2 regions of the Rathayibacter sp. VKM Ac-2803 genome follow, and region 2 is predicted to be linked to the other one. Evidence: riboswitches for the same ligand, from Rfam matches in the RefSeq annotation. Region 2 holds a riboswitch; the other holds the start of a gene.

Region 1 (10,031 bases), 260 kb from region 2:
GAGGAACGTCGCCGGATGCTTGCGGACGACCTTGAGGACGAGGTCGGGATCGAACTTGGGGAACAGGACGAGTCGAGCGCCCATGCTCATCGCGAAAGTGAGGCAGAGCGTGAGCCCGTAGGCGTGGAACATCGGGAGGACCGCGTAGACGACGCAGTCGCCCCGCCGCACCTGCGGCACCCACGCGCGCGACTGTGCTGCGTTGGCGGTCAGGTTGAGGTGGGTGAGCTCGGCGCCCTTGGGGGCGCCCGTCGTCCCACTCGTGTACTGGATGACGGCGAGGTCCGTGGCGACCGGGCGGGGGTGGGCGGGCTCGATCCGACGGCGGAGGAGCGACTCCCACTCGACCGCGCCGCGGACAGGACCGGTCAGCGCGGCCCGCGACTCGCGAGCCTTCTTCAGCGGCAGGCGAAGCGCGGCGCGCATCGACGCGGGCATGGCGCGGGTGAGGTCGACGGCCACGACCGTCTCGACGCCGAGGTCGGCGGGGAGGTCCTGGACGGTCGGGACCACGCGGTCCCAGGCGATCGCGACGCGGGCCCCGTGGTCCTCGAACTGGTGGCGGAGCTCCCTCGGCGTGTAGAGCGGGTTGTGCTCGACGACCACCGCGCCGAGCCGGAGGACCGCGTAGAACGCGACCACGTGCTGCGGGCAGTTCGGCAGGATCAGCGCGACGGGGTCGCCGGCGCGGACGCCGAGGCGCCGGAGCCCCTCGGCCGCCCGCTCGACGTCCTCGGCGAGCTGCGCGTAGCTCGTCGCCCTCCCGAAGAACTCGAGGGCGACGGTCTGCGGATAGCGCTCGGCCGACTCGGTGACGATGTCGACGAGCGACCCGGTCGGGAGGTCGAGATCGGTGGGCACTCCGGGGGCGTAGCTCCGGAGCCAGGGACGGGGCGGGTGACTGCTCACCCGCCCACTCTAGGTGTGGCCGGAGTCGTCAGGAGGCCTGCGCGACGGCGTCCTCGATGGCGACGTCTCCCGAGACGATCTCCCAGGTGCGGCCGATCGAGGTGGGATCGGCGAGAACGGCGAGGACCGTCGCGGCGACGTCGTCACGCGGCATGCTGCCGCGCTCGACGGTCTCGCCGAGGGCGATCCGGCCGGTGCCCTCGTCGGTCGTCAGAGCGCCGGGGCGCAGGACGGTCCAGTCGAGATCGGTGGCGCGCAGGGCGGCGTCGGCGTCGCGCTTGGCCTCGACGTAGGCGCGCCAGCCCTCGTCCGTGTCGTCGGCGAGCGGCTCGTCGACGCCGATCGCGCTGATCTGGACGAAGCGGCGGATCCCGGCGATCGAGGCGGCCTCCTGGCTGAGCACGGAGGCGCCGAGGTCGACGGTGCGCTTGCGCTCGATCCCGGAGTCGGGGCCGGCGCCGGCCGTGAAGACCAGGGCGTCGACGCCCTCGAGGGCGGCGGCGAAGTCGGCCGCGCTCGACGACTCGAGGTCGTGCACCAGCGGCTCGCTCCCCAGCCGGATGATGTCCTCGGCGTGATCCGGGTTGCGGACGACTCCGACGGACTCGTGTCCGGCGTCGTACAGCAGGTGCAGAATCCGCTGGCCGATCTTGCCGTGGGCTCCGATGACGGCGACGCGTGTCATGGGTCTTCCTCTCGTCTGCGGGGCTGGTGGCCCCGGGGGTCGTTGCGGTGCTCCCATCCTGCCGGTCGCGGATGGGAGGGAGGTCAGGCGGCCAGTCGGTCGTCGCGGCCGGTGATCGCGAGCAGACGGCTCTGGAGCGGAGCCTCCAGATCGACGGCCACGGGCTGGGCGTAGAGACCGCTCGCGCGCAGCGTCGCCTCCTGCGGGGCGAACAGCTCCCACACGGCGGCAACGAGCTCGTCGTCGAGGTGCTCGTCGCTCCGCGTGGCGCGGGCGAGGTCCCAGGCGTGGATCGTCACGTCGGAGACCTGCTCGCGGACGAGCTCGAGCGCCGTGACGGTGTCGCGGCCGAGTCGCAGGACGGCCTCGGGGTCGACGGCGCGGGCCGCCTCGCGGGCGCGGTCGGTGACCCGGCGCCACTCGCTGCGCAGATCGGCGGCGACGGGCTCGAGGCGGATGGGCGACTCGTCCCCGCCCGAGAGCAGGGTGTGCGCCCGCTGCTGCTCGCGGACGACGTGCAGCACGAGAGCACGGGTGTCCCACTCGGTGTCGGGGGTGGGCGCCGTCCAGTCGGCGACCAGGGCGAGGCGGACCTCGAACGCGGCGTGCGCGCGCTCCTGGAGGTCGAGCCAGCGGTTCATCTCGAGGGCGGTGGGGGAGTCGGGCTGCTGGTGCGTCATGTCTTCTCCGGAGCGTCGTCGTCGGTGCTCGGGTCAACCGCGGCGGGTCGCCGGTCATTCCCTCCCGCTCGATCGCTCCGAGGCCTCCGACCACGATGTCGGAGGTGCGTGCGACCATGAGGACAGGCGGGAGTCGAGCGATCAGGACGGTACGTGAGCAAACAGGACGGCACGGGGCGGCAGGTCACGACCGAGCCGTTCGACGACCCCCGCGCGCACATCCTGCACATCGACATGGACGCGTTCTTCGCCTCGGTCGAGCTGCTCGAGCACCCGGAGCTCCGCGGCCTCCCGGTCATCGTCGGCCACCGCGGCGCGCGGTCCGTCGTCACGGCCGCCACCTACGAGGCCCGCCGCTACGGCGTGAACTCGGCGATGCCGATGGCGGTCGCGCTCCGACGCTGCCCGCAGGCGATCGTGCTCGAGCCGCACATGGACCGCTACCGCGACGCGTCGCGCCGGGTGATGGCGATCTTCGACTCCTTCACGCCCCTGGTCGAGCGGCTCAGCATCGACGAGGCGTTCCTCGACGTCGCGGGTGCCCGCCGGATCTCCGGCTCCCCCTGGGCGATCGGCACGGCGATCCGCGCGCAGGTGCACTCCGAGCTCGGGCTCACCTGCTCCGTGGGCATAGCGAGCACCAAGTTCGTCGCCAAGCTCGCCTCGGGTCGCTCCAAGCCCGACGGGCTGCTCGTCGTCCCCTCCGACGGCGTGCAGGCCTTCCTCGATCCACTCCCGGTGAGCGCGCTGTGGGGCGTCGGGGCGAGCACCGAGGAGGCGCTGCTGCGGCGGGGCCTGCGCACGGTCGCCGACGTCGCCGCGACTCCGCTGCCGGTGCTGATCTCCTCGCTCGGCGAGGCGACGGGCCGCCGCCTGCACGCTCTGTCGAACGGAGTCGATCCGCGCTCGGTCGACACGCGCCAGATCGAGAAGAGCGCCGGTCACGAGATCACCTTCGCCGACGACGTCGCCGACCCCGAGCTGGTGCGCCGAGAGCTGCTGCGCCTCTCGGACAAGGTGGCGGTGCGCCTGAGGCACGCGGGAGTGCGCTGCCGGACCGTCGCGGTCAAGGTCCGCTTCGGGGACTTCAGCACTCTCACCCGCTCGCGAACGCTCCCCGAGCCGACCGACGTCGCCCGGGTGATCTACGAGGCGTCCTCCGCGCTCCTCGAGGCCGCGAACCCGCTCCGTCGGCCCGTCAGGCTGATCGGCGTGCGCGGCGAGCAGCTGGTCGAGGGCGACGAGGTCGCCTTCTCGCTCTGGAGCGACTCCGACGACTGGCGCGACGCCGAGCTCGCCGTCGACGGTGTGTCCGCGCGCTTCGGCAGCGGGGCCGTCCGGCCGGCGTCCCTCCTGGCGAAGTCGGCTCCCGAGTCGGCCAAGGGCATCGACCTCAGCGACACCCTGGCTACGCGGAACCGATCGTCAGACTGATCGGCCGGTGGTCGGAGCCGTTCGCCGGCAGCACCCGCAGTGTGGAGGCGGGGACCCCGTCGGCCAGCGCGTGATCGAGCGAGACGACCGGGAGCAGTGAGGGCCAGGTCGCGGGGAAGCCGACTCCCGAGCCGCGCACCAGCGCAGCCTCCGCCAGGACGGGTGCGAGCAGGTGGTCGTCGGTTGCGGTGTTGAAGTCGCCGACGACGAGGGTCCGGTCGGAGCTGTCCTCGGCGAGAGCCGAGGCGAGGCCGCCGAGCATGGTGTCGCGCTCCTCGTGGTCGCCGAGCCGGAAGGAGGCGAGGTGCACGACGAACAGGCGGCTCGGGCCCAGCGGGGTGTCGATGTCGACGGCGAGAGCCCGGTTCCAGTCGAGACCGAGGTCGAGCGGCGTGCCGTCCGACAGCTCGGTGCGGCTCCACACGCCGACCGTCCCGACGACGTACGAGTACGGGTACTGCTCGGACAGCACGTCGTCGACCGCCGACCGGGCGTCGCCGTCGAGCTCCTGGAGGGCGATGGCGTCGGGTCCCTCCGCCGCGAGCGAGGTCACGAGCTCGGCCGCGCCGTCGCCGCTCGCCGCGAGGTTCTGACTGACGACGGTGAAGCGGCCGGAGCGGACCTCGGGTCCGGGGAGAGCGACCGGGAGGACGAGCACGCCGTAGACCATCGCCAGGACGGTCGCCGCGGCTCCGGCCGCGCGGGATCGCAGCGCGATGGCGCTCGAGACGAGCAGCAGCACGGCCAGCCCGGTCCACGGGATCCCCGTCTCGACGACGGAGAGCCATCCTGCCGCGTCGGGCAGCACGCGGTGGAAGGCGAGGAAAGCGGCCAGAGCGGCGCTCAGCACGACGACGGCGGCCGCGCGAGCGGGCCGGCGACGGCGGGGGTGCGGAGGCATCCGACGAGTATGGCCGCTGACGGTCGGGCGGGGGTGGGGGAGTCCTGTGCGAGTCGCAGCGCCGGTTGTCGGCGTCGAGAGGGGCGGAGTAGCGTTCGGGCATGCCCAACATCGCCGTGTCCCTGGCCGACTCCGTCACCTCCGCGGGTGCCGCGACCATCTACGGGGAGCCGGTGACGGTCGACGGAGTGTCGCTCGTGCCCGTCGCCCTGCGCTGGTTCGGCTTCGGCGGCGGCATCGGCTCCGAGGATGGCCAGGAGGGCGGCGGTGGCGGCGGTGGCGGTGCGGTCGTCCCGATCGGCGCCTACATCAAGGACGACCTCGGGCTGCGCTTCCAGCCGAACGTCGTCTCCGTGCTCGCCGTCGGCATTCCGTTCGTCTGGGTCACCGGCAAGGCGCTCGCGCGCATCATCCGCGCCCTCAAGAAGTAGGGCGCCCCGCGGCGCCCTCCGCGATCAGCGGAGGCGCTGCTGCCTCGCGGTGAACCACTTCTTCTGGGTCCGTCCGAATCCGACGATCAGGCGCTCGGCGTCGTCCGGTCGGCGCGGATCGTAGATCACGGCCACGGGCTCACCCGCCATCCACGCGTCCCCGCGGCGCTGCGGCACCTTCAGGGCCCGGCGCTCCTCGCCGTCCGCGAGGCGGTAGGCGACGAGCAGCCGCCCGAGCTCCGCCGTCGCGGCGCGGTCCCCGCGCGCAGGATCGTGGGCCAGGACCCGTCCGGCGACGCGGGTGCCGTAGCTGAGCAGCTCCCGCCGGATGCGCCGCCTCCGCTGCCACAGCAGCGCCTGCAGCAGCACCAGCAGGATCACCGCGAGCACGACGACCACCGACCACGACATGCTGTCTATGATTGCTGACGAACACGGGAGTCCGGTGCACCGGACTGAGAGGAAGGCACGCAGCCTTCGACCGTCGAACCTGATCTGGGTCATGCCAGCGAAGGAACGTTTCGATCTCCTCTTACTACCCGTGCCTATTCGCTTCCACGAAAGGGCACGTCAGTGCAGAACTCATCCCTCTCCTCCTCGTCGACCGCGAGCCGTCCGGCTCGCGTCCTCCGCTGGCGGGTCGTCGACATCGTCATCGCCAGCGTGGTCGCGGTCGCGAGCGGCATCGTCTTCTGGGCCTGGGGCCTCGCGACGACCGCTGTCGGCGTCGTCTTCGACTTCCTCCCCGGGCTCGGCGGCATCCTCGGCGGCGGCTGGCTCTTCGCCGGCGTCCTCGGCGGCCTGATCATCCGCAAGCCCGGGGCCGCGCTGTTCACCGAACTGGTCGCCGCGCTCGTCTCAGCTCTCATCGGCACTCAGTGGGGCTTCGTCGTCCTGCTGTCCGGCCTCGTCCAGGGTCTCGGGGCCGAGATCGTCTTCGCGCTCTTCCTCTACCGCAGCGGTCGGCCGATCGTCGCGCTGCTCGCGGGCGCCGCCTCCGGTCTCGCCCTCGCGATCAACGATCTGATCGTCTACTACGCCGGGATCGACGGCCTCTTCGCGACCGTCTACGTCGTCTCCTCGATCGTCTCGGGAGCCGTCCTGGCCGGTCTGCTGCCGTGGTTCGCGGTGCGCGCCCTCGCCGCATCGGGGGCGCTCGACCGCTTCGCGTCCGGCAGGGAGGGCCGGGTCGTCGAGGGAGTGGGCGCGGGCGGTCGATGACGGGCGCGTCCGTCCGGGCCCGTGGCTGGAGCTGGCGCCACGCCGGGCGCTCCCGCACGGCAATAACGGGCCTCGATCTCGCCGTCGCTCCGGGCGAGAAGGTCCTGCTGCTCGGTCCCTCAGGTGCGGGCAAGAGCACCCTCCTGCACGCTCTCGCGGGTGTCCTCGGCGGGGAGGAGGACGGTGCGTCGGCCGGTGAGCTCGCCATCGACGGGCTCGCGCCCCTCGCGAGCCGCGGTGCCGCCGGTCTCGTGCTCCAGGATCCCGACACGCAGGCGGTCCTCGCCCGGGTCGGGGACGATGTCGGCTTCGCCTGCGAGAACCTCGGCGTGCCGCGCGAGCAGATCCCCGAGCGGGTGCGCCGCGCCCTCGACGACGTCGGGCTCGACGTGGCGCTCGACCGATCGACCTCGGCGCTGTCCGGCGGTCAGAAGCAGCGACTCGCGCTCGCCGGCGTGCTCGCGATGCAGCCGCGCCTCCTGCTCCTCGACGAGCCGACGGCGAACCTCGATCCCGCGGGGGTCCGCGAGGTCAGGGCGGCGGTCGAGCGCAGTCTCGAGCGGTCGGGCGCCACGCTCGTCGTCGTGGAGCACCGTGTCGACGTGTGGATCGACCTCGTCGATCGCGTCGTCGTGCTGGGGGCCGACGGGGCCGTGATCGCCGACGGCGATCCGCGGACTGTCCTGATCGGCGCCCGGACCGCTCTCGCGGCCGCCGGAGTGTGGGTGCCGGGCGAGGTCCCCGCGCGCCTCCCGACTGCCGACGGCCCCGCGCCGTCGGCTCTGAGCACGCAGGATCTCGCCGTCGGCCGGCCCGTCTTCGGGCGGCGTCAGCCCGTGCCGGTGGTGTCGGGGCTCGACTTCGCGATCTCCGCCGGCCGGGTCGCCGCCGTGCTCGGACCCAACGGCGCCGGCAAGTCCACGCTCGCTCTCACGCTCGCCGGCCTGCTGCCGCCCGCCGGGGGAGAGGTGGTGGCCTCGGCCGAGGTCCGCGACGGAGCGTCGCCGCACCCGCACCGGTGGAGCTCGGCGCAGCTCGCCGACCGGGTCGCGATGGTGTTCCAGGAGCCGGAGCACCAGTTCCTCACCGCGCGGGTGCGGGAGGAGCTCCGGCTCGGCGTGCGCGACGAGGTCGAGCGACGCCGCGCCGACCAGCTGCTCGACCGGCTGGGTCTCTCGGCGCTGGCCGAGGCCAATCCCTTCACCCTCTCGGGAGGCGAGAAGCGCAGGCTCGCTGTGGCGTCGGCGCTCGTCCGCCGCCCCGCGGTGGTCGTGCTCGACGAGCCCACCTTCGGCCAGGACCGGCTCACCTGGCAGGTCGTGGCGGATCTCCTGGCGGAGCTGCGCGACGACGGGAGGGCGGTGCTCGCCGTCACCCACGACGAGCACCTCGTCGCGGCGCTGGCCGACGAGACGGTCCTGATCGGCGAGCCCGCGGGAGCCGGCCGATGAGCCTGCTCGAGGCGGTCCCGGCCCGCGGGCCGATCGCCCGCGCCAATCCGGTCGCGAAGCTCCTCGCGAGCCTCCTGATCGCGCTCGTCCTCGTCCTGACCGTCGACGTCGTCTCGGCCGCGACGGCTCTCGCCCTCGAGCTCCTGGTGCTGCCCTTCGCCGGCCTGCGCTTCGGGGAGCTCCTCCGGCGGACCTCTCCACTGTGGATCGCCGCCCCGCTCGCCGGGGCGACCACCGTGCTGTACGGGCGTGACGAGGGGAGTGTCCTCGCGCAGGTCCTCTTCATCAGCGTGACGGAGGGGTCGCTCGCGCTGGGCGCCGCCATCGCGCTGCGAGTCCTCGCCATCGGCCTGCCCAGCGTGGTCCTGATCGCGACGACCGATCCGACCGATCTCGCCGACGGGCTCGCCCAGATCCTCCGTCTGCCCGCTCGGTTCGTGCTGGGCGGGCTGGCCGGGATGCGCCTGGTCGGCCTGCTGGTCGAGGACTGGCGCACCCTCGCCATGGCGCGTCGCGCCCGCGGGCTGGCGGACGGTCGCGGCCCGATCCACGCGGTGCGCAGCCTCGCGTCGCGCGCTTTCTCGCTCCTCGTCCTCGCGATCCGGCGGGGGAGCCGACTCGCGACCGCCATGGAGGCGAAGGGCTTCGGCTCCGACGCTCCCCGCACCTGGGCTCGGGAGTCGCGGCTCCGCCCGGGCGACCTGCTGCTGATCCTCGGCGGGGCCGTCGTCGCCGTCCTCGCGGTGACGGCCGCGGTCCTCGCGGGAACCTGGAGCTTCCTCCTCGATGTCTGAGCCCGTGCCGTCGAGCGAACGCGTCGTGAGGTCTCTCGCGCGCCGCGTCGTCGACCGCCGGGTGCGGACGCTGCTGATCGACGGCCCGAGCGGCTCCGGCAAGTCGACCTTCGCCGTCGAGCTGCTGCGCGCGATCCGCTCCACCGCGAGGGCACCGGAGGCGGCGCTGGTGCGGATGGACGACCTGTACCCCGGATGGTCGGGCCTCGATAGTGCCGTGGTCGCGAGTCATCGCGAGCTCGTCCGGCCGCACGCGCTCGGCCTCGCCTCGCGATGGCGCCCCTGGAACTGGGCGGCCGGCACGACGACCGGCACTCGAGTCGTGACGGCTCCGCTCCTCCTGCTCGAGGGCTGCGGTGCCGCCGGCGCGGCGAACCGCGCCCGAGCCGACCTCTCGGTGTGGATCGAGGCCTCGGAGCAGGAGCGTCGCACCCGTGCCCTCGCCCGCGACGGCGCCCTGTTCGAGCCGCACTGGGACGACTGGGACCTGCAGTTCCGGCGCTACTGCGATCGCGAGGCTCCCCGCGAGAGCGCGGACCTCGTGCTCGACACCGGTGACGGGCCGTGCGCGGAGGAGGGTCAGGCCCAGCCGAGCTCGTGCAGCCGGTCGTCGTCGATGCCGTAGAAGTGGGCGATCTCGTGGACGAGGGTCACGTGGATCTCGTCCCGCAGCTCGTCGAGGTCGTCGCAGGCCGCGAGGTGGGGCTCTCGGAAGAGGACGATGCGGTCGGGCATCTCGCCGAAGCCGTAGCGCTCCCGCTCGGTCAGCGCGACGCCGTCGTAGATCCCGAGCAGGTCGAGCGAGCCGTCCTCGGGGCGGTCCTCGACGACGAAGACCACGTTGTCGAGGCCGTCGACCATGTCGTCGGGCAGTGCGTCGAGCTCGGCGACGACGAGTGCCTCGAAGGCGGCCTTGTCCAGGTCCAGCATGCTCCACGCCTCTCTCGCCGCTGATCGCACGAAGGGCCCGGAGTCCTTCGACTCCGAGCCCTTCACGCAGAACCGAGACGCGGTTCTTCCTTCATCGACACCGACCTCGAGGGTTCGGTGTCTCCTGATGCTGGGGTGAGTAACGGGGCTCGAACCCGCGACCTCCTAGACCACAACCAGGCGCTCTGCCAACTGAGCTATACCCACCAGGATCGCGATCCGCGGGGGCGACCCCGCGAAGCAACTGTACGAGAGTACTACATCCGTGACGCGAACTCGTCCACGACGGCGGCCGAGACGGCCTGCACCTCGGCGGTCGTGGGGCCGGGCTCGGCGATGAAGGCGGCACGCCGGTAGTAGCGCAGCTCGCGGATGCTCTCGAGGATGTCGGCGAGGGCCCGGTGACCGCCGTGCTTGGCCGGAGCGTTGAAGTAGACCCGCGGGAACCAGCGGCGGGCGAGCTCCTTCACGGTCGAGACGTCGACGTTGCGGTAGTGCAGGTGCGAGTCGAGCTTGGGCATGTACTTGACGAGGAAGGCGCGATCGGTGCCGATGGAGTTGCCGGCGAGGGGGGCGTGCTGCTCGGCCGGAACGT
Region 2 (10,031 bases):
TGAGCGCTCGCCTGGCGGTCTCACCCTCCAGCGGTGACAATGGGAGGGTCCGTGGGCGGCGACGCCGGCCCGGACGCTACCGAGAGGAGCACGATGAGCGAACGGTCGGACACGGACGCGGGGCGCGATCTCCAGCTGGGCAAGGTCCTCTTCGTCGGGGACAGCATCATCCAGGGCGGCTCCTGGGCCGAGTGGCTGTCGGCCTCGACGGTCGTCGACGAGGGGGTCGGAGGAGCGACGACGGCCGATGTCGTCGCGCGGCTCCCCGAGCTCGTCGAGCAGGCGCCCGACACGGTCGTGGTGCTCGTGGGCACCAACGACCTCGCCTGGCACCGCACGACCGAGCACATCGTCAGGAACATCGAGACGATCGTGGCGACGTTCCGGCGCGACCTGCCCGACGTGCGCCTGCTGGTCATCTCGGTGCTGCCGCGCGGGCACGAGTTCGCGCCGCAGATCCGCGAGATCAACCGGCACCTCTGGCAGTTCGCGCCCACGGCGCACGCGGGCTACCTCGACCTCTGGCCGGTGCTCGCCGGCGAGGACGGCGGGATCCTGCCGCAGTACTCGGAGGACGGCCTGCACCTCACGGAGGACGGCTACCAGGCCTGGCGCGACGCGCTCGGCCCCGCGCTCGGCGCCGTGCTGCGGATGCCGCCGCGGACCCGGCCGATCACCCTGCCGTTCGACGAGTTCGCGCGGCCCAAGACGGCGTGACCCGCGACTTCCGCGTGATCTCTTGGCCTGCTGATCAGATTCGCTGGGTGCATCCCTAGCGTTCGGGTCGACTCTCGAATCCGCGCCCCGCTCGGGGCGGAGGAGGAGAGGGCGACATGGGCAACGGCGGCGACACGATCGAGAACGAGCGGCGCGAGACCGCGACAGGGCGGACGGAGTGGGCACCGCCCTCCGCGGCGGAGGTGTCGGACGGCGGTTCCCCCGCTTCAGCACCCCGCCCCAGGCCCTCGTGGCGACGCCGGTCGGGTCTGATCCTCGCCGCCGTGCTCGCAGGGCTGGTCCTGCTCGGCGGCGGGTTCGGAGTCGGCTACGGAGTGGGGAACGCCGTCGGCTCCTCCTCCGTGGCCGGATTCGATCCCTCGCAGCGCGGGGAGACGCCCGAGGGCGGGTTCGGACAGGGCGGCCCCGGGTCGCAGTTCCCGGGCGGCACCGACTCCGAGAGCGGCGGCGCGAGCGGGACGACTACGAGCTGAGCGCGGCGGTGAAGGCCGCCAGCGCATCGTCCGAGAACAGGACGAAGCGGACCTCGTCGAGCGCGCCGTCGACCGTGGCGGCGCGCACCGACCTGACGGCCACCCGCGCCGCGTCGTCCATCGGCCAGCCGTAGACGCCGGCCGAGATCGCGGGGAACGCGACCGTGCGAGCGCCGAGTGCGCGGGCGGCGCGGATCGACTCCGTGTACGCCGACGCGAGGACGGCACTGCGATCCTCCCGGGCGGAGAAGACCGGACCCACGGTGTGCACCACCCAGCGGGCGGGCAGCCTCCCGGCGGTGGTCGCGACGGCGGAGCCGGCGGGCAGGCCGCCCGGCAGATCGGTCTCGCGGAGCCGGCGGCACTCGGCGAGGATCTCGGGACCGCCCGCGCGGTGGATCGCGCCGTCGACACCGCCTCCGCCGAGCAGAGACGAGTTCGCGGCGTTGACGATCACATCGACGTGCTCGCGGGTGATGTCGCCTCTCACGGCGGTCAGGACGGTCACGGTCACGACCGGTTGTTGGAGAGCTCGAAGATCTTCACGAGCTCAGCGATGGCGGCCTCGCGAGCGTCGCCGCCCTCCTCGAACATCGCGGTGATGTGCGTGCGGAGGTGGTTCTCGACGATCAGCTTGTTCAGCGAGCCGAGCGACTTCTGGATCGCGAGGGACTGCGTGACGATGTCGACGCAGTAGTCCTCGTTCTCGATCATCTTCTCGAGACCGCGCATCTGGCCCCCCAGGATGCGCGCTCGGTGCAGGGAGCGTTTCTTGAGGTCCTCGATCACGCGGTCAGCCTACGCCGCTCACGGATACGGGGCGGGGGTATCGCCCGTACCATCGGAGGGTGAATGCGCAGAGAGCCGGCTCCGGAGCCTCCGACCGCTATCCCTCCCGCGGGATCGCGAAGATGGCGCTCGCGCCGGGCATCCTGGCCGCGATCATCCTGCTCGCCGGTCTCGCCCTGGTCGGGGGCGACGCCTACGACTTCGTCCGCTACCCGGTCGCGATCCTCGCGGCCGTGATCGGCTGGTTCGCGATCCAGGCGAAGGCGTACCTCTGGCTCATCGGACTGGTGCCGACCGTCGTGCTGTGGAACCCGGTGCTGCCTTTCTCGTTCCCCGACGCGGTCTGGTCCTCGCTCCAGCTCGCCGCCGTGGGTGTCGTCGTCGCGGCCGGCCTGCTCATCAAGGTGCCCGTCGCGGACTGACCGTGTCCCGCCGCCCCGAGGAGTAAGCACCGAGGAGTAGACGCCGAGGAGTAGACTCGGGCTGCGTCCGCACGTCCGGGGATGCTGCGACCGGGTCTCAGACCCGTTGCTCGGAGCTCCCGACGGCCAGCTGGCGCATCGATGCCCGTCGCTCCTCGCGAGCAGCGTGGCGAGTGCACTGCGACGGCAGAGCGCGGGAATCCCTCCTCCGCCCCGTCACACGTGGAGGAGGAGCATGGCTCGCAGCGGCCAGCGTCAGTCCGGTCAGACGCGTCGAACCACGAACGCCGCCGGGAGCCGACCCCGCTCGCGCTCGCGCGGAGTGGACAACTCGGGGATCATCCCGATCCTCGCGCGTCGCGTCCGCGAGGTGGAGGCGAAGGCGCAGACCGGGAAGGTCGGGCCGACCAACCGGACCAAGTTCCTCGTCATCGCCCTGCTGATGCGCGAGGAGCGCAAGCGGGTCAAGGTCGACACCGAGCTCAGCGACTCGCAGCGCGCAGAAGAGATGAAGCGCCTCGACGGCATCGCGACGATCCTCGCGAAGACCGCCGCGCGCGACACGAGCCTCATCGCGCTCCTCGAGTCCGAGGCCGGCATCACCGCGGCCGCGAAGAAGCTGCGCCGCGACTGGCTCCTCGAAGCCGGTGCCGAGCTGAGCCCGGACGAGCTGCTCATCGTCACCGAGCCCGAGCCCAAGCCCGAGGTGCCGGTCAACCAGGTCGTGCCGCCGTCGGTGCGCGCCCGCCAGCTCGCCAACCCGTTCCTGCCGCCGGACTTCTCGATCGCGGCGCCCGCTCCGGCACCCCGCCGACGCCTCGACGACTGGGAGCTGCTCGGTCCGCTCTTCAAGGCCTTCGAGTACGGCGCCGGCGGACGCGCGGCCAGCATGGAGCTGCCCGAGCCCCCCGCCATCGACCGCGTGACCCCGCGCGGACGCGAGCTGATGCCGCACCAGGCGCGCTTCATCGAGAGCGCGCGGGAGGGGCACCGCAGCTTCCTCCTCGCCGACGAGCCGGGCCTCGGCAAGACGGCGCAGAGCCTCCTCGCCGCCTCGGTCACCGGGTCGTACCCGCTGCTCGCCGTCGTGCCGAACGTCGTGAAGATGAACTGGGCGCGCGAGGTCGAGCACTGGACTCCGCAGCGTCGCGCGACCGTCATCCACGGCGACGGCACCACCCTCGACGCGTTCGCCGACGTCGTGATCGTCAACTACGACATCCTCGACCGGCACAGCGGCTGGCTGGGCAGCCTCGGCTTCCGCGGCATGGTCGTCGACGAGGCGCACTTCATCAAGAACCTCCGCTCGCAGCGCTCGCAGAGCGTGCTGGCACTCGCGGCGAAGATCAGGGAGACCACCCCCGGTCACGACCCGCTGATGATCGCCCTCACGGGTACCCCGCTCATCAACGACGTCGACGACTTCCGCGCGATCTGGCGCTTCCTCGGCTGGATCGACGAGACCAAGCCCGGGCCCGACCTGATGCGCCAGCTCGAGGAGACCGGGCTCACCCCGGCCGACACGGCCTTCTACCCGGAGGCGCGCGAGGCGGTCATCGATCTCGGCATCGTCCGCCGCAAGAAGATCGACGTCGCCGCCGACCTGCCCTCGAAGCGGATCGTCGACCTGCCCGTCGAGCTAGACGACGACCTCGGGCGCTCGATCCAGAAGGCGGAGCGCGAGCTCGGCGCCCGGATGCTGCAGCGCTTCAAGGCGGTCACCGCCTCGATCACGCACGACCTCGACGACACCGAGCAGGAGCGGTTCATCCGGATCGTCGCGCAGAGCGAGCTCGAGGAGTCGAAGTCGGCCAAGACCGGCGAGAACGTCTTCACGATGGTGCGCCGCATCGGCCAGGCGAAGGCGGCGCTGGCCGCCGACTACGCCTCGCAGCTGGCGCGCTCGGTCGGAAAGGTCGTGTTCTTCGCGAAGCACGTCGACGTGATGGACCAGGCCGAGGACACCTTCGAGAAGCGCGAGCTCTCCTCCGTCTCGATCCGCGGCGACCAGACCGCGACCTTCCGGCAGGCGCAGATCGACGCGTTCAACGAGGATCCGGACGTCTCGGTCGCGGTCTGCTCGCTGACCGCGGCGGGCGTGGGGGTCAACCTGCAGGCCTCCTCCAACGTCGTCCTCGCCGAGCTGTCCTGGACCTCCGCGGAGCAGACCCAGGCCATCGACCGCGTGCACCGCATCGGCCAGGAGGAGCCCGTCACCGCCTGGCGCATCATCGCGGCCCACACGATCGACGCGAAGATCGCCGAGCTCATCGATGCCAAGGCGGGTCTCGCCGCCCGCGCGCTCGACGGAGCGGACGCCGAGACGACCTCGGCCGACACGGTGCAGCTCGACGCGCTCATGCACGTGCTGCGGGAGGCCATCGGCTGACGCGGCTCAGCGTTCGCTGGGCGCGGCGAAGAAGTCGCGCTCGAAGCGGCTGGAGCGCGCGAAGGCCTCGCGCATCGCGGCTCGCTCAGGGGGCGACGCCCGGTGCGCCGCCGCCTCCGTGATCGCGATCGCCCGCTCGGTCGCCGCGGCGAACGCCGGGTCGGAGTAGGTCGCGAGCCAGTCCTCGTACGGGTGGCCCGGCCGGGACGCCGCCGCGAGGCGCTCGCCGACATCGGCGTAGAGCTGGAAGCAGGGCAGCAGGGCGGCGACCAGCTCGCCGTAGCCGCCGCGCGAGCCGACGGCCAGCAGGTGGTCGATGTAGCCGCGGGTGGTCTCGGAGGCGACGGCGCTGCGGTCGCCGAGGCGGTCCCGGTGCAGCTGCGCCTCCGCCGCGAGGGCCGAGGCCGAGGACTCGGCCCAGAAGACCTGCTCGGCGGTGGTGGGCGCGCGCTGCGCGGCGAGCGCGAGCACCCGCGCGTACTCGGTGAGGTAGAGGGCGTCCTGCTCGAGGTACCACTCGAAGTCGCCGCGCGACAGAGTGCCGTCACCCAGCGCGCGGACGAAGGGCAGCGCGTCGATCTCCCGGCGGAGCTCCCGGGTCTCGTCCCAGACGGCCGCGCAGAACGGGGGCGTGCGGAGGCGGTGGAAGTGGTCGATGGGTCCGTTGCCCGAGCCGACGTCGAGCGCATCGGCTCCGCGGAGGGCGCCGGTGAGCCACTCCTTCGCCTCGACGAGCGCGTCGGCGGCGTTCCTTGCTCCTCCGGCGAGCAGAGTCGCCATCGCGGAGGAGAGGGAGCAGCCCGTGCCGTGGGTGTTCGCGGTCTCGACGCGCTCACCCGGCACCTCCCGCACCTCGCCTGCGGGCGACACGAGCGCATCCGGAGCGGCCGCGCCGGCGAGGTGGCCGCCCTTGACCAGCACGGTGGTGCCGAGGGAGGCGGCGAGACGCGAGGCCTGGGCGATCGCCTCCGGCCACTGGGTCGCGGTCGGCTCGCCCAGGAGGACGGCGAGCTCGGGCAGGTTCGGGGTCACCAGGTCGGCGCGGCGGACGAGCGCGCGAACGGCGTCCTCCGCCTCCTCGTCGAGCAGCCGGTGCCCGCTCGTCGCCACCATCACCGGGTCGACGACGACGAGCGGCGGGCCGACGGTGTCGAGCCAGTCGGCGATGACCGCGCCGAGCTCGGCGGTCGCGATCATCCCGATCTTCACGGCGTCGATCCGCACGTCGTCGCTGACCGCGTCGAGCTGCTCGCGGAGGAAGACGGCCGGGGGCAGGTGCACCGAGCGGACGCCGTGGGTGTTCTGCGCGACGAGCGCGGTGACGACGGCCATGCCGTAGCCGCCGAGCGCGCCGATCGACTTGAGGTCGGCCTGGATGCCGGCGCCGCCCGTGGGGTCGGTGCCCGCGATGCTCAGCACGCGGGGGATCATCGGTCCCACTCCTCGCGGAAGGCGCGGGCGGCCACCGCGGGATCCTCGGCCGTGCAGATCGCCGAGACGACGGCAAGGCCGGCCGCGCCGCGATGGCGCAGGGGAGCGGCGTCGCTCAGCGCGACTCCGCCGATCGCGACGCAGGGGTAGCGGCTCGCCGCGGCGAAGGCGGCGAAGCCCTCGAGACCGAGCGGCGCCGGGTGGTCGGCCTTGGTCGCGGTCGGGCGGATCACGCCGACGCCGAGGTAGTCGACGGTGCCGGGTGGGAGGGCGTGCGCGGCCTCGAGATGGGCGGGGGTGTCGGCGGTGAGGCCGATGACGGCGTCGAGGCCGAGGATCGAGCGGGCGGCCGCGGCCGGCAGGTCGGACTGGCCGACGTGCACTCCGTCGACCCGTGCTCCGGCGTGCCGGGCGGCGAGGACGACGTCGACGCGGTCGTCGACGATCAGCGTGGTGCGCTCGTCGAGCACCGCGGCGACGGCGACGACGAGGGAGACCAGCTCGGCGGCGGAGGCGCCGTGGTCGCGGACCTGGACCGTGGTGACTCCGCCGGCCACGGCCTGCGCGACGACCGCGGGGACGCCCCTCGCGCCGCACTGGCGGGTGTCGGTCACGAGGTAGAGCGAGAGGTCGAGGGCGCTCATGCGAGTCGTGCCCCGTTCGCGGCGTCCTCGGCGCCGAGCGCGGCGAGCTCGTCGAGGAGCGCGACGGCGAACGACCCCGGGCCGGCGGTCGTCGCGGCGGCGCGCTCGGCGGCGAGTCCCCAGACCACGGAGGCGGCGACGGCGGCGTCGAGCGGAGCGGCTCCGGCGCCCAGGAACGCGGCCATCACGGCGCCGAGGGCGCAGCCGCCACCGGTCACCCGGGTGAGCAGGGGGTGGCCGCCGCTGATGCGGACCACGGTCGCGCCGTCGGTGACGACATCGGTCGCCCCCGAGACGGCGACGGCGCCGCCGGTGCGGAGGGCGAGGGCGATCGCGGCGTCGAGCGCGTCCTCGGCTCCGTCGACCGCGTCGACACCGCGGCCGCCGGCACCGAGTCCGGCGAGAGCGAGGATCTCGGAGGCGTTCCCCCGGATGATCGACGGCCGCGCCTCGAGCAGCTCGGAGGCGAAGGCGGTGCGGACGGGCAGCGGTCCGACGGCGACAGGGTCGAGCAGCCACGGGGTCCCGGTGCGCTGGGCGGCCGCCACCGCCTCCCGGGCACCGTCGCGCTGCTCGGCGCCCGGGGTGCCGAGGTTGACGAGGACCGCGGAGGCGATCTCGGCGAAGACGCCGGCCTCGCCCGGCAGATCGCACATCGCCGGGCTCGCGCCGAGGGCGAGCAGGCTGTTGGCGGTGAAGCCGGTGACGACGGCGTTCGTGATGCACTGCACGAGCGGCGGGCGCTGTCGGAGGGCGTCGAGATCGCGGCCGACGGCGGTCGCCCGGTCGTGGAGGGTCGGGTGGGGCGGCGTGCGAATGCTCATTCGCGACATCCCTTCGCTAGTACGAACTAGATCAGGTTCGACGGGTCTCATCTCAGCCCTGGAGGGGGCACCCCGTGTCACTGCGCACGACCCTAGCAGCGGGCTGCGGCTCGCGAGGGAGCCCCGGACCGTCGAGGCCGCCCGCGCGCGCCGGCTCCCTCGACGGTCCGGGTCTCCCTCGGTGCCGGGGCGTCAGGCGGTGAGGATGGTGCTGTCGCCGCGGTCGGTCACGACGACGCGCAGGCCGGTCGGGAGGCGCTCGCGCATGGCGTCGACGTGGCTGATCAGGCCGATGGTCCGGCCGCCCGAGCGCAGGGAGTCCAGCGTTCCGAGGGCCGTCTCGAGGGTCTCGGCGTCGAGCGATCCGAAGCCCTCGTCGATGAACATGGTCTCGAGCGAGATGCCGCCCGACTGCATCGTCACGACGTCGGCGAGGCCCAGCGCCAGGGCGAGCGAGGCGAGGAACGTCTCGCCGCCCGAGAGCGACGCCGGCTGCCGGCGGGCGCCGGTGAACGCGTCGAGCACGTCGATCCCGAGGCCGGAGGCGGCGCCGCGGTAGGCGAGGGAGTCGTCGTGCGCGAGGGCGTACCGGCCGCTGGTCATCGCGTTCAGCCGCAGGTTCGCGGCGGCCACGATCTCCTCGAGGCGGCCCGCGAGGGCGAACGCCTCGAGGTCCATCCGCCGCGAGTTCTGGCCGTGGCCGTCGATCGTGTCGGCGAGGGCGCGCAGCTCGTCGTAGCGGCGGAGGCGGTCGTCGAGCGCCGCGAGACGCGTCGCGGCCCGCGCCGCCAGGTCGGTGAGGCGGCTGGCGCGATCCTCGAGGAGCGACAGGGTCTGCCGGGCGTCGTCGCGGCGGGCGGAGGCGGTGCTCGCCGCCTCCTCGGCCGCGGCGACGTCGACGGGGACGGCGGGCAGCGCCTGCAGCTCGGACTCGGCGAGCACCGAGTCGACGGCCGACCTGCGCCGCTCGTGCTCGGCGACGACGGCCTCGGCACGGGCTCGCTCGCCGCTCGCGAGGGCGGCCGCCTCGGCGGTCCCGGCCGTCGGGAATCCCCGCTCCTCGAGGACCTCGGCGAGGTGCGCCTCGGCCGCCGCGGCCGCGTCGGACCGGGAGGAGGCGAGTTCGTCCGCCTCGACGAGGCTCTCGGCGACCCGTCGCTCCTCGCGGAGCCCGGCCACCCTCTCGGCGATGCTGGCGAAGCTGCCCCGCTGGGCGTCGATCCGCTCGCGGAGGATCCGCAGCGACTCCTCGGCGGCGGTCGCCCCGCTCGCGCTGCGGTCGCGCTCGTCGCGGGCCGCGTCGACGAGGCCGGTCAGCTCGTCGGCGCGGGCTCGCACGGCGGCGCGGTCGCGCCTCAGGACCTCGCAGCGTGCGGCGGCCGTGCGCGCGGCGTCGAGCCTGCGGCGGGCGTCGGACCGGGCGGCGTCGAGCTCGTCGGCGCTCTCGCGGCCCGCCCGCTCGTCGAGCGCGGACCACGCGAGGGTCGCCGCGGTCTCGTCGGCCCGAGCGGCGTCCATCGCGGAGGCGGCCCGCTCGACCTCGAGGCGCGCCCGATCGAGATCGTCTGCGCTGACCGGAGCGAGGTCGCCGTGGCTCGCCGGTGCCGGGTGCTCGGTCGATCCGCAGACGGGGCAGGGCTCGTCGTCGTGCAGGGCGGCCGCGAGCTCGCCGGCGAAGCCCGCGAAGCGCTGCGCGACGAGGCGGGCGTGCTCGGCGGCGCGCTCGCCGTGCCGGCCGACGGCGCGGGCGTGTGCGGCGCGCAGCGCGTCGAGAGCACTCGCGGCGGCCGCCCGCTCGACGAGCAGCGCGACCCGGCGATCGAGTGCGTCGAGCTCGTCGACGCGGCTCTCGACGGCGGCGGCGTCGGCCGCGAGGGCCGCCTCCTCGGCCTCGAGCGCCGCGGCGCGCGCCGGCAGCTCGCGCGCCTCGCGCTCGACGACGTCGAGGGCGCCGCTCGCCGAGGCGAGGACGTGCTGCGCCTTCTCGACGGCCCGGGTCGCCTCGGGGAGGCGGCGCTCGTCGGCCAGGGCCTCGGCCAGGGCGCCGAGCTGCGCGGTGAGCCTCTCGATCGCCTCCGCCGCCTCGGCGCGGCCGGGCTCCCGACCGAGCACCTCGCGGAACCTCTCGGCCGCCTCCCCGCGGGCGACGGACGCGGTCTCGGCGGCCGCGCGCGCCGTCCGGGCGCTCCGCAGCACCGGCAGCACGCCGTCGGCCCGGCGCGCGCGCTCGAGTCGTCCGCGGTGCTCGACGGCGGCCGGCTCGGCGACGGCGAGCTCCTCGGCCTCGCGCAGGGCTCGCGATCGCCGCTCCTGGGAGCGGC

The links. Region 2 has a riboswitch for thiamine pyrophosphate ahead of thiM (hydroxyethylthiazole kinase). Riboswitches for the same ligand answer to the same signal wherever they lie in the genome.
Region 1: linked by a shared signal. The riboswitch ahead of GRS96_RS12595 (ECF transporter S component) and the one ahead of thiM (hydroxyethylthiazole kinase) in region 2 are both predicted to bind thiamine pyrophosphate.

Annotation. Positions count from the first base shown of each region.
Region 1 is NZ_WUCD01000001.1:2,684,482-2,694,512, reverse strand. Features, by position in the region: gene GRS96_RS12630 (long-chain-fatty-acid--CoA ligase) at 1-909, opposite strand, end outside; gene GRS96_RS12625 (SDR family oxidoreductase) at 938-1,594, opposite strand; gene GRS96_RS12620 (TIGR03086 family metal-binding protein) at 1,678-2,274, opposite strand; gene dinB (DNA polymerase IV) at 2,428-3,708, shown strand; gene GRS96_RS12610 (endonuclease/exonuclease/phosphatase family protein) at 3,683-4,609, opposite strand; gene GRS96_RS12605 (hypothetical protein) at 4,711-5,040, shown strand; gene GRS96_RS12600 (DUF3592 domain-containing protein) at 5,065-5,451, opposite strand; TPP riboswitch at 5,466-5,574, shown strand; gene GRS96_RS12595 (ECF transporter S component) at 5,614-6,261, shown strand; gene GRS96_RS12590 (ABC transporter ATP-binding protein) at 6,258-7,712, shown strand; gene GRS96_RS12585 (energy-coupling factor transporter transmembrane component T family protein) at 7,709-8,506, shown strand; gene GRS96_RS12580 (ATP-binding protein) at 8,532-9,131, shown strand; gene GRS96_RS12575 (metallopeptidase family protein) at 9,086-9,436, opposite strand; tRNA gene GRS96_RS12570 (tRNA-His) at 9,568-9,643, opposite strand; gene orn (oligoribonuclease) at 9,694-10,031, opposite strand, start outside.
Region 2 is NZ_WUCD01000001.1:2,948,920-2,958,950, reverse strand. Features, by position in the region: gene GRS96_RS13885 (SDR family oxidoreductase) at 1-37, shown strand, start outside; gene GRS96_RS13880 (GDSL-type esterase/lipase family protein) at 94-717, shown strand; gene GRS96_RS13875 (hypothetical protein) at 834-1,211, shown strand; gene GRS96_RS13870 (O-acetyl-ADP-ribose deacetylase) at 1,201-1,719, opposite strand; gene GRS96_RS13865 (metal-sensitive transcriptional regulator) at 1,722-2,000, opposite strand; gene GRS96_RS13860 (DUF6804 family protein) at 2,060-2,422, shown strand; gene GRS96_RS13855 (DEAD/DEAH box helicase) at 2,658-4,811, shown strand; gene thiD (bifunctional hydroxymethylpyrimidine kinase/phosphomethylpyrimidine kinase) at 4,818-6,242, opposite strand; gene thiE (thiamine phosphate synthase) at 6,239-6,886, opposite strand; gene thiM (hydroxyethylthiazole kinase) at 6,883-7,710, opposite strand; TPP riboswitch at 7,702-7,795, opposite strand; gene GRS96_RS13835 (AAA family ATPase) at 7,903-10,031, opposite strand, start outside.